DNA from 2 places in the Metapseudomonas resinovorans NBRC 106553 genome. Region 2 is predicted to be linked to the other one. Evidence: predicted binding sites of a transcription regulator. Region 2 holds the regulator's gene; the other holds the start of a gene.

Region 1 (4,206 bases), 440 kb from region 2:
GGCCTGGTGCCGCTGGGGCTACATGCGCTCGACATGCTGCGCATCGAGGCCGGGCTGATCTTCGCCGGCTACGAATTCTGCGACCAGACCGACCCCTTCGAGGCCGGCATCGGCTTCTGCGTGCCGCTGAAGACCAAGCAGGCCGACTTCATCGGCAAGGACGCCCTGCTGCGCCGCAGCGCCCACCCGCAGCAGCGCCTGGTGGGCCTGGAGCTGGAAGGCAACGAGCCGGCCGCCCATGGCGATTGCGTGCGCGTCGGCCGCGCCCAGGTGGGCGTCATCACCAGCGCCACCCGCTCGCCGGTGCTGGGCAAGAACATCGCCCTGTGCCGCCTCGATATCGGCTACTGCGAGCCGGGCACGGAACTGGAGGTGGGCAAGCTGGACGGCCAGCAGAAGCGCATCCGCGCCAAGGTGGCCGCAGGCACCGTGGCCTATGACCCGGACAAGTCCCGCGTACGGGCCTGAGGGGAACTGGAAGAAGAATTGCTAGGGAAGCCTTCATCCCATAGCCAAGGAGAATCGGCCGATGTGGTTCAGCAATGCCGCCAGCAACCTGGCCAACGAGCTCAGCCAGTGGCTCGACCAGCTGTCCAGCGCACGGGACGGGACGCTCGCCCCGCCGCGCCTGCAACGCCAGCCCCAACTGCTCGGCAGCCTGGAACGGCTGCAACGGGACTGGGCCGAGCTGCAAGGCATCCGCCAGCATGCCGAGCGCCAGGCTCCGCCGCCGTGCAGCGCCGAGGAGTACGCGGCGTTGCAGCGACGCTTGGCCGAAGCCGAAGCACGCAACGCGCAATTGCATGCCGAGCTGGACGACGGCGAGCAGCGGCTCCAGGCGCTGGAAGCCGAGCGCGAACGCTGGGACGCAGACCGCCAGGTGCGGGAGCTGACCAAGCGCACCCTCACCGAGGGCTGCTGGGCGATGAACGTGGTCAACGGCGACCCCGACCACCCGCAGAACCTGATCCGCTGGTCCGAGCAGTTCCGCGAGCTGATCGGCTACAGCCACGCGGAATTCCCCGATGGCTGGGACAGCTACTTCGGCGTGGTCAACGCCGATGATTTGAAGGGCGTGATGAAGGCCTTCAACGCGTCGATGGTGGATGCCAGCGGCGACGGCTTCTACGCGGTGGAGTACCGCATGCGCCACAAGACCCGTGGCGAGGTGTGGTTCCGCGAGCGCGGCCGTTGCCTGCGCGACGCCCGTGGCCGGCTGCTCTACGTCACCGGCGCGGTGCGCGAGATCAGCGACGAGAAGACCGCCGCCAGCCTGCACGAGCGCGAGCAGGCCAGCATCCAGACCACCTACGGACAGATAGCCCAGGTGGCCGGGGTGATCCGTGGCATCGCCGAACAGACCAACCTGCTGGCCCTCAACGCGGCCATCGAGGCGGCCCGCGCCGGCGAGCAGGGACGGGGCTTCGCGGTGGTGGCCGACGAGGTGCGCAACCTGGCCCGGCGCACCCAGGAATCGGTGCAGCAGATCCAGGCGATGCTGCAGCAGCAACGCTGAGAAAACGCCCCGATTTCAGGCGCGCTACCAGGCGGATGAGTGCAAACGGGGCATTTCCCGGCGGTGCGCACGGCGCACCCTACGCCCCTGGTTGGCACAAACCGTAGGATGGGTTGAGCCTGCGATACCCATCGATACGGACCGCATGGGTATCGCTCCGCTCAACCCATCCTACGCCCCACCCCGTCGCGCGCACCGCGTGATAGCTCCGTGCCATGGACTGGCACAAGGTTTGCCTTTCCCACTACGCACTTTTCTTGCGTGGAAATAAAAACAACAAGCCCCAGGCGTGTGTTCGCTTCGATCTGCCCACCAACGCTATTCCAACGAATTCGCATCGAGGATTGAGTGATGGAAGAACAGAAGACACCGACCCTGGAGGAATTGCAGAGCCTGATCGAGATGACCAACACCCTGAATATGGAAATATTCTACTGGTGGTGCATCGCCCTGATGATCATGATCCACGCCGGCTTCCTCTCCTACGAGATAGGCGCCTCGCGACTGAAGAACGCCCTGGCCGCGGGAGTCAAGAACATCCTCGCCTTCGGCTTCATCGTGCCCACCTTCTTCCTCTTCGGCTGGGCCATCTACAACGCCTTCCCCGACGGCCTGGTGCCGCGCATGGACGCCCTGATGAACGCCATGCCCTGGAGCCAGGCCATGGGCCCGAACATCAAGGACAACGCCACCGGCATCTTCTGGGGCGCCTTCGCCCTGTTCGCCGCCACCACCGGCTCGATCCTCTCCGGCGCCATCATCGAGCGTGCGCGGATGAGTGCCTTCATCGTCATGACCATCCTCCTCGGCTCGGTGCTCTGGCTGTTCGGCGCCGCCTGGGGCTGGCACCCGGAAGGCTGGCTGACCGTGCAGTGGGGCTACCATGACGTCGGCGCCGCCGGCGTGGTGCACATGATCGCCGGCTTCTTCGCCCTGGCCGTGGTGATCAACCTCGGCGCGCGCATCGGCCGCTTCAACCCCGACGGCAGCGCCAACGCCATCGTCGGCCACAGCATGCCGATGAGCGTGGTGGGTCTGATGATGATCATCGTCGGCTTCTTCGGCTTCCTCGGCGGCTGCATCATCTACAGCTCCGGCGCCCAGTGGATCAACATCTACGGCGCGCCCACCACCCTCTCGGCCTTCGCCTTCAACACCCTGATGGGCTTCGCCGGCGGCCTGATCGGCGCCTACCTGACCACCCGCGAGCCCTACTGGATGATGTCCGGCGGCCTGGTGGGGATCATCTCCGTGGCCCCGGGCCTGGACCTCTACCACCCCGGCCTGGCCTACCTGATCGGCATGGGCGTGGCGGCCATGGCGCCGCTGGTGAACAACCTGCTGCTGAAGTTCCGCCTCGACGACGCCGTGGGCGCCTTCGCCGTGCACGGCTTCGGCGGCTTCGCCGGCCTGGTGGTCAGCGGGGTGTTCCTCGCGGGCTACCCGAACGTCAACGGCATGCCCGAGATCAGCTTCCTCGGCCAACTGGGCGGTGCCCTGGTGATGGCCTCCCTGGGCTTCATCCCCGGCTACCTGATCTCCTACGCGCTGAAGAAAGCCGGCGTGCTGCGCGTCCCGGCCCACGCGGAAGAACGCGGCCTCGACCTCACCGAAGTACCGGCCCAGGCCTACCCGGAATGGACCGCCATCTACGGCGAGACCGTGAAGCCCAACGGCAGCGTGGAAGCCACCCTGGTGGTGGACAGCAAGCCCGCCTCGGCCCAATGACTGCAGGAGTATCCCTATGAGCATCAGCACCTACGAAGGCGCCAGCGCCGTGTTCACCTTCGCCGACAACCCCACCGTGCTCGGCGTCATCACCGTGGTGGTGATCGCCGCCACCCTATACGCCCTGGTGGCCACCTTCATCCACGAGAAGCACAGCTACGACCTGCCGGACGAGAAGTTGCCGAAGTTGAAATAACCCGCCCTTCCCTCGTAGCCCGGATGCAATCCGGGCTACGGTCTATTTGGCCGGCACAGACAGATCCGTAGGATGGGTAGAGCCCGCGAAACCCATCACTCCGCAGCGATGGGTTTCGCTACGCTCTACCCATCCTACAAATGAGCTCGCTCCTACGCCCTTCTCACGCCACCTGCGCCTCGCTCACCAGCTTCAGCCCAACTATCCCGCCGATGATCATCACCAGGCACAGACCCTTCAGCACCCCCAGCTGCTCACCGAGGAACAGGGTGCCGTAGGCCACGGTGCCGAGGGTGCCGATGCCCACCCAGACGGCATAGGCCAGCCCGAGCGGCAGCACCCGCACCGACAGGCTCAGCAGGTAGATGCTGAGCAGCAGGAAGAACCCGCAGTAGAGGCTCGGCCAGAGCCGGGTGAAGCCTTCCGTGCGCGGGATGATCGACGCGTACAAGATCTCGCAGAACCCCGCCAGCAGCAGGAATCCCCATCCGTTCAACCATGCCATCGTTCACCTCTCCTTCTCTTCAATCCTGAACCGTGCGCAGCGCTTTTCCGTTACCAAAGAAAGCGCCGACGCAAGGCGTCGGCGCGGGGAACTGCGGATGGATCAAATGGCGTCTTCGCCCAGCTCGCCGGTGCGGATGCGCACCACGCTTTCCAGGTCCATGACGAACAATTTTCCGTCGCCGATCTTGCCGGTGTACGCCGCCTTGAGGATGGCGTCGGTGGCGGCCTGGCACAGGGTGTCGGCCACCACCACTTCCAG
Region 2 (4,206 bases):
GTTTCAGGGCCGCGCCCAGGCGCTCGGCGATGTAGACCGAACGGTGGTGTCCGCCGGTGCAGCCGATGGCGATGGTGACATAGGCGCGGTTGCTGGCGGCGAAGCGCGGCAGCCACTTGCTCAGGTAGCCGTGGATATCCTGATACATCTCTTCCACGTCCGGTTGCCCGGCGAGGTACTCGGCGACGGCCGGCTCCAGTCCCGAGTGCTCGCGCAGTTCGGGCTTCCAGTACGGATTGGGCAGGCAGCGCACGTCGAACACCAGGTCGGCGTCCACCGGCATGCCACGCTTGAATCCGAAGGATTCGATGAGGAAGGCGGTGCCGGGCTCGGGCTGGTTCAACAGGCGCAGCTTGAGGCTGTCGCGCAGCTGGTAGAGGTTGAGATGGGTGGTGTCGATCTTCAGGTCGGCGAGGTCCGCGATCGGCGCAAGCAACAGTTCCTCGTCACGAATGGCTTCGGCAAGGGAGCGGTTGTCGTTGGTGAGCGGGTGGCGCCGACGGGTTTCGGAGAAACGCTTTAGCAGCGTGTCGTTCTCCGCGTCGAGGTAGAGCAGGTCGCACTTGATGTGGCGGGCGCGGGCCTCGGCCAGAAGCTCCGGAAAACGCAGCAGCTGGCTGGGCAGGTTGCGCGCGTCGATCGACACCGCGACCAGGGGCTGCAGCAGCTCGGTGTGCAGCAACGCTCGTTCGGCCAGCTCGGGAAGCAGGGCGGCCGGCAGGTTGTCGATGCAGTAGAAACCGTGGTCCTCGAGAACATCGAGGGCGGTGCTCTTGCCCGAGCCGGAGCGGCCGCTAACGATGATCAGGCGCATGGCAAAACCCTAGCGTCCGCTCTGCACGTCCACCACCACCTGGTACAGGCTGGTGCTGTCGGGCGCCTGGCGAAGGCGCTCGCGCACGTCAGTGCGGTCGAGCATGCTGGCGATCTGTCGGAGCAGCTCGAGATGTTCGTCGGTGGCGGCTTCAGGGACCAGCAGCACGAACAGCAGGTCCACGGGGGCGCCGTCGATGGCGTCGAAATCTACTGGCGCGTCAAGGCGCAGCACGGCGCTGATGGGCGCGGTGCAGCCGGTGAGGCGACAGTGGGGAATGGCGATGCCGTTGCCGAAACCGGTGGAGCCGAGTTTCTCCCGGGCTACCAGGCTTTCGAAAATGTCCTGGTTGTCGAGGTCGGGAAGGTCGCGCGCGACCAGCTTGGCGATCTGTTCCAGTACGCGTTTTTTGCTGCCACCCGGCACGTTCACCAGGGAACGGCCGGGGGTCAGGATTTGCTCAAGTCGGATCATAGGGAGGGGTTCAGCGGGCGGTGGCACCCTGCTGGCGGTTCAACTGCTTTTCCTTGTGCTTGATCAATTGGCGATCGAGCTTGTCGGTGAGCAGGTCGATGGCGGCGTACATGTCTTCATGTTCCGCGTTGGCAACGACTTCGCCGCCGGCGATGTGCAAAGTGGCTTCGATTTTCTGTTTGAGTTTCTCGACCTGCATGATCACTTGCACGTTGGTGATTCGGTCGAAATGGCGCTCCAGACGGTCGAACTTCTCGACAACGTAGTTGCGCAGGGCGTCGGTCACATCCAGTTGATGTCCACTGATGTTGACTTGCATACCGCTTTCTCCTTATTGCCCGTGTGTAAGAGACAGGCTAACGGGCCTGCCACCGGAACACTTTGGCGTGGGTCAATATCCGCGTCACATCAGTCGCTTTCGTTCGCTGGAAGGCGCTATCCCAAGGGATTCACGATACTTGGCTACTGTGCGACGGGCCACTTGAATGCCCTGTGCCTCCAGTAAACCAGCGATCTTGCTGTCGCTCAACGGCTTTTTCGGATTTTCCGCAGCGACCAGTTTTTTGATGATGGCGCGGATCGCGGTAGACGAGCATTCGCCGCCTTCCGAGGTGCTGACGTGGCTGGAGAAGAAGTACTTCAGCTCGTAGATCCCGCGGGGTGTGTGCATGTATTTCTGGGTGGTCACGCGGGAAATCGTCGACTCGTGCATGCCCACGGCTTCGGCGATGTCGTGCAGGACCAGGGGCTTCATCGCCTCTTCGCCGTATTCCAGGAAGCCGCGCTGGTGCTCGACGATCTGGGTGGCGACCTTCATCAGGGTCTCGTTGCGGCTCTGCAGGCTCTTGATGAACCAGCGGGCTTCCTGCAACTGGTTGCGCATGAAGGTGTTGTCGGCGCTGGAGTCGGCGCGACGGACGAAGCCGGCGTAGTGCGGATTGACCCGCAGGCGCGGCACGGCTTCCTGGTTCAGTTCCACCAGCCAGCGCTCGTTGTGCTTGCGCACGATGACGTCCGGCACCACGTACTCGGGTTCGCTGGCTTCGATCTGCGAGCCCGGGCGGGGGTTGAGGCACTGGATCAGTTCGATGATCTGGCGCAGCTCGTCTTCCTTGACCTTCATGCGGCGCATCAGCTGGCTGTAGTCGCGGCTGCCGAGCAGGTCGAGGAAGTCGGCGGCGAGGCGCTGGGCCTCCACCAGCCAGGGCGTGCCCGAGGGCAGCTGGCGCAGTTGCAGGATCAGGCACTCGCGCAGGTCGCGTGCGCCGATGCCGGCGGGCTCGAACTGCTGGATGCGGTGGAGGACGACCTCGACCTCGTCCAGCTCGATACCGAGCTCGGGGTCGAAGGCTTCGACGATCTCGGCGAGGGTTTCCTCGAGATAGCCGTCGTTGTTGATGCAGTCGATCAGGGTGACCCCAATCAGGCGATCGGTGTCGGACATCGGCGCCAGGTTGAGCTGCCAGAGCAGGTGGCTCTGCAGGCTTTCGCCGACCGAGGTGCGCGAGGTGAAGTCCCACTCGTCGTCATCGTTGCTCGGCAGGCTGCTGGCGCTGGTCTGGTAGACGTCTTCCCAGGCGGTGTCGACGGGGAGTTCGCTGGGGATGCGCTCGTGCCATTCGCCGTCTTCCAGGGCTTCGGCGTTGGTCTGGACGCTGGACTCCTGGAAGCTGGAATCCTGGTTGCCGGAATTGGACTGCTGGTCACCTTCGGCCATGGGGTCGGAGGTGTCGAAATCGTCGCCATCCTCCTGCCGCTCGAGCATGGGATTGGACTCCAGCGCTTCCTGGATTTCCTGTTGGAGGTCCAGGGTGGAGAGTTGGAGCAGGCGGATGGCCTGTTGCAGCTGAGGAGTCATCGTCAGCTGCTGGCCCATCTTCAGGACTAGCGATGGTTTCATGGCAGGGGGCTTAGCACCTTATTCGCCGGCGCTCTCGCGCCATCCACTACAGGGCGCCGAAGCGCCACCAGGAAGCAAATTATATGCCTGACCTTGAAGGATTTTCCCAGCTCCTGCAACCCATCTTGTAGGTGCTTGCGCGGGAGACTACAGGCGGAACTCGTGGCCCAGGTAGACTTCCTTCACCAACTGGTTGGCCAGAATGGCTTCCGCGTCGCCTTCGGCGATCAGTTGTCCGTCACTGACAATGTAGGCCGTCTCGCAGATATCCAGGGTCTCGCGGACGTTGTGGTCGGTGATGAGCACGCCGATCCCCTTGGCCTTGAGGTGGTGGATGATCTGCTTGATGTCGCCTACGGAAATCGGGTCCACGCCGGCGAAGGGTTCGTCCAGCAGGATGAATTTGGGCGCGGTGGCCAGGGCTCGGGCGATCTCCACACGACGGCGTTCGCCGCCGGACAGGCTCATGCCGAGGCTGTCGCGGATATGGCTGATGTGGAATTCCTGCAGCAGGCTTTCCAGCTCCTTGCGGCGGGCGGCGCGGTCGAGTTCCTTGCGGGTCTCGAGGATCGCCATGATGTTGTCCGCCACGCTCAGCTTGCGGAAGATCGAGGCTTCCTGCGGCAGGTAGCCGATGCCCGCGCGGGCGCGGCCGTGCATGGGCTGGTGGGTGACGTCCTGCTGATCGATCAGGACGCGGCCCTGATCGGCCTTCACCAGGCCGACGATCATGTAGAAGCAGGTCGTCTTGCCCGCGCCGTTGGGGCCGAGGAGGCCGACGATCTGGCCGCTGTCGATGGACAGGCTGACGTCGCGGACCACCTGGCGGCTCTTGTAGCTCTTTGCCAGATGCTGGGCTTTGAGAGTCGCCATTACTGTGCTTTCTGCTCTTTCTTCTTCGGCTGTATGACCATGTCGATGCGCGGGCGCGGAGTGGTCACGCTGCCACCGGTGGCGCGGCCCGCGTTGACGATCTGGCGCTGGGTGTCATAGACGATCTTCTCGCCTTCGAAGGTGT

What was found. The regulator sigma-54, encoded in region 2, starts transcription at its own class of promoters, with help from an activator protein. The targets are predictions, from matches to a motif close to ANTGGCATNNANNTTGCTNT.
Region 1: PCA10_RS07130 (ammonium transporter) is a predicted target of sigma-54. The motif match lies at 1,736-1,755, and genes of this name have one in related genera.

Annotation. Positions count from the first base shown of each region.
Region 1 covers NC_021499.1:1,537,574-1,541,779, reverse strand. Annotated here, with positions in the region: gene PCA10_RS07140 (DUF1989 domain-containing protein) at 1-468, shown strand, start outside; gene PCA10_RS31230 (methyl-accepting chemotaxis protein) at 530-1,516, shown strand; gene PCA10_RS07130 (ammonium transporter) at 1,868-3,244, shown strand; gene PCA10_RS07125 (hypothetical protein) at 3,261-3,440, shown strand; gene PCA10_RS07120 (DMT family transporter) at 3,604-3,945, opposite strand; gene PCA10_RS07115 (P-II family nitrogen regulator) at 4,048-4,206, opposite strand, start outside.
Region 2 covers NC_021499.1:1,102,264-1,106,469, forward strand. Annotated here, with positions in the region: gene rapZ (RNase adapter RapZ) at 1-814, opposite strand, end outside; gene ptsN (PTS IIA-like nitrogen regulatory protein PtsN) at 824-1,288, opposite strand; gene hpf (ribosome hibernation-promoting factor, HPF/YfiA family) at 1,299-1,607, opposite strand; gene PCA10_RS05105 (RNA polymerase factor sigma-54) at 1,692-3,188, opposite strand; gene lptB (LPS export ABC transporter ATP-binding protein) at 3,336-4,061, opposite strand; gene lptA (lipopolysaccharide transport periplasmic protein LptA) at 4,061-4,206, opposite strand, start outside.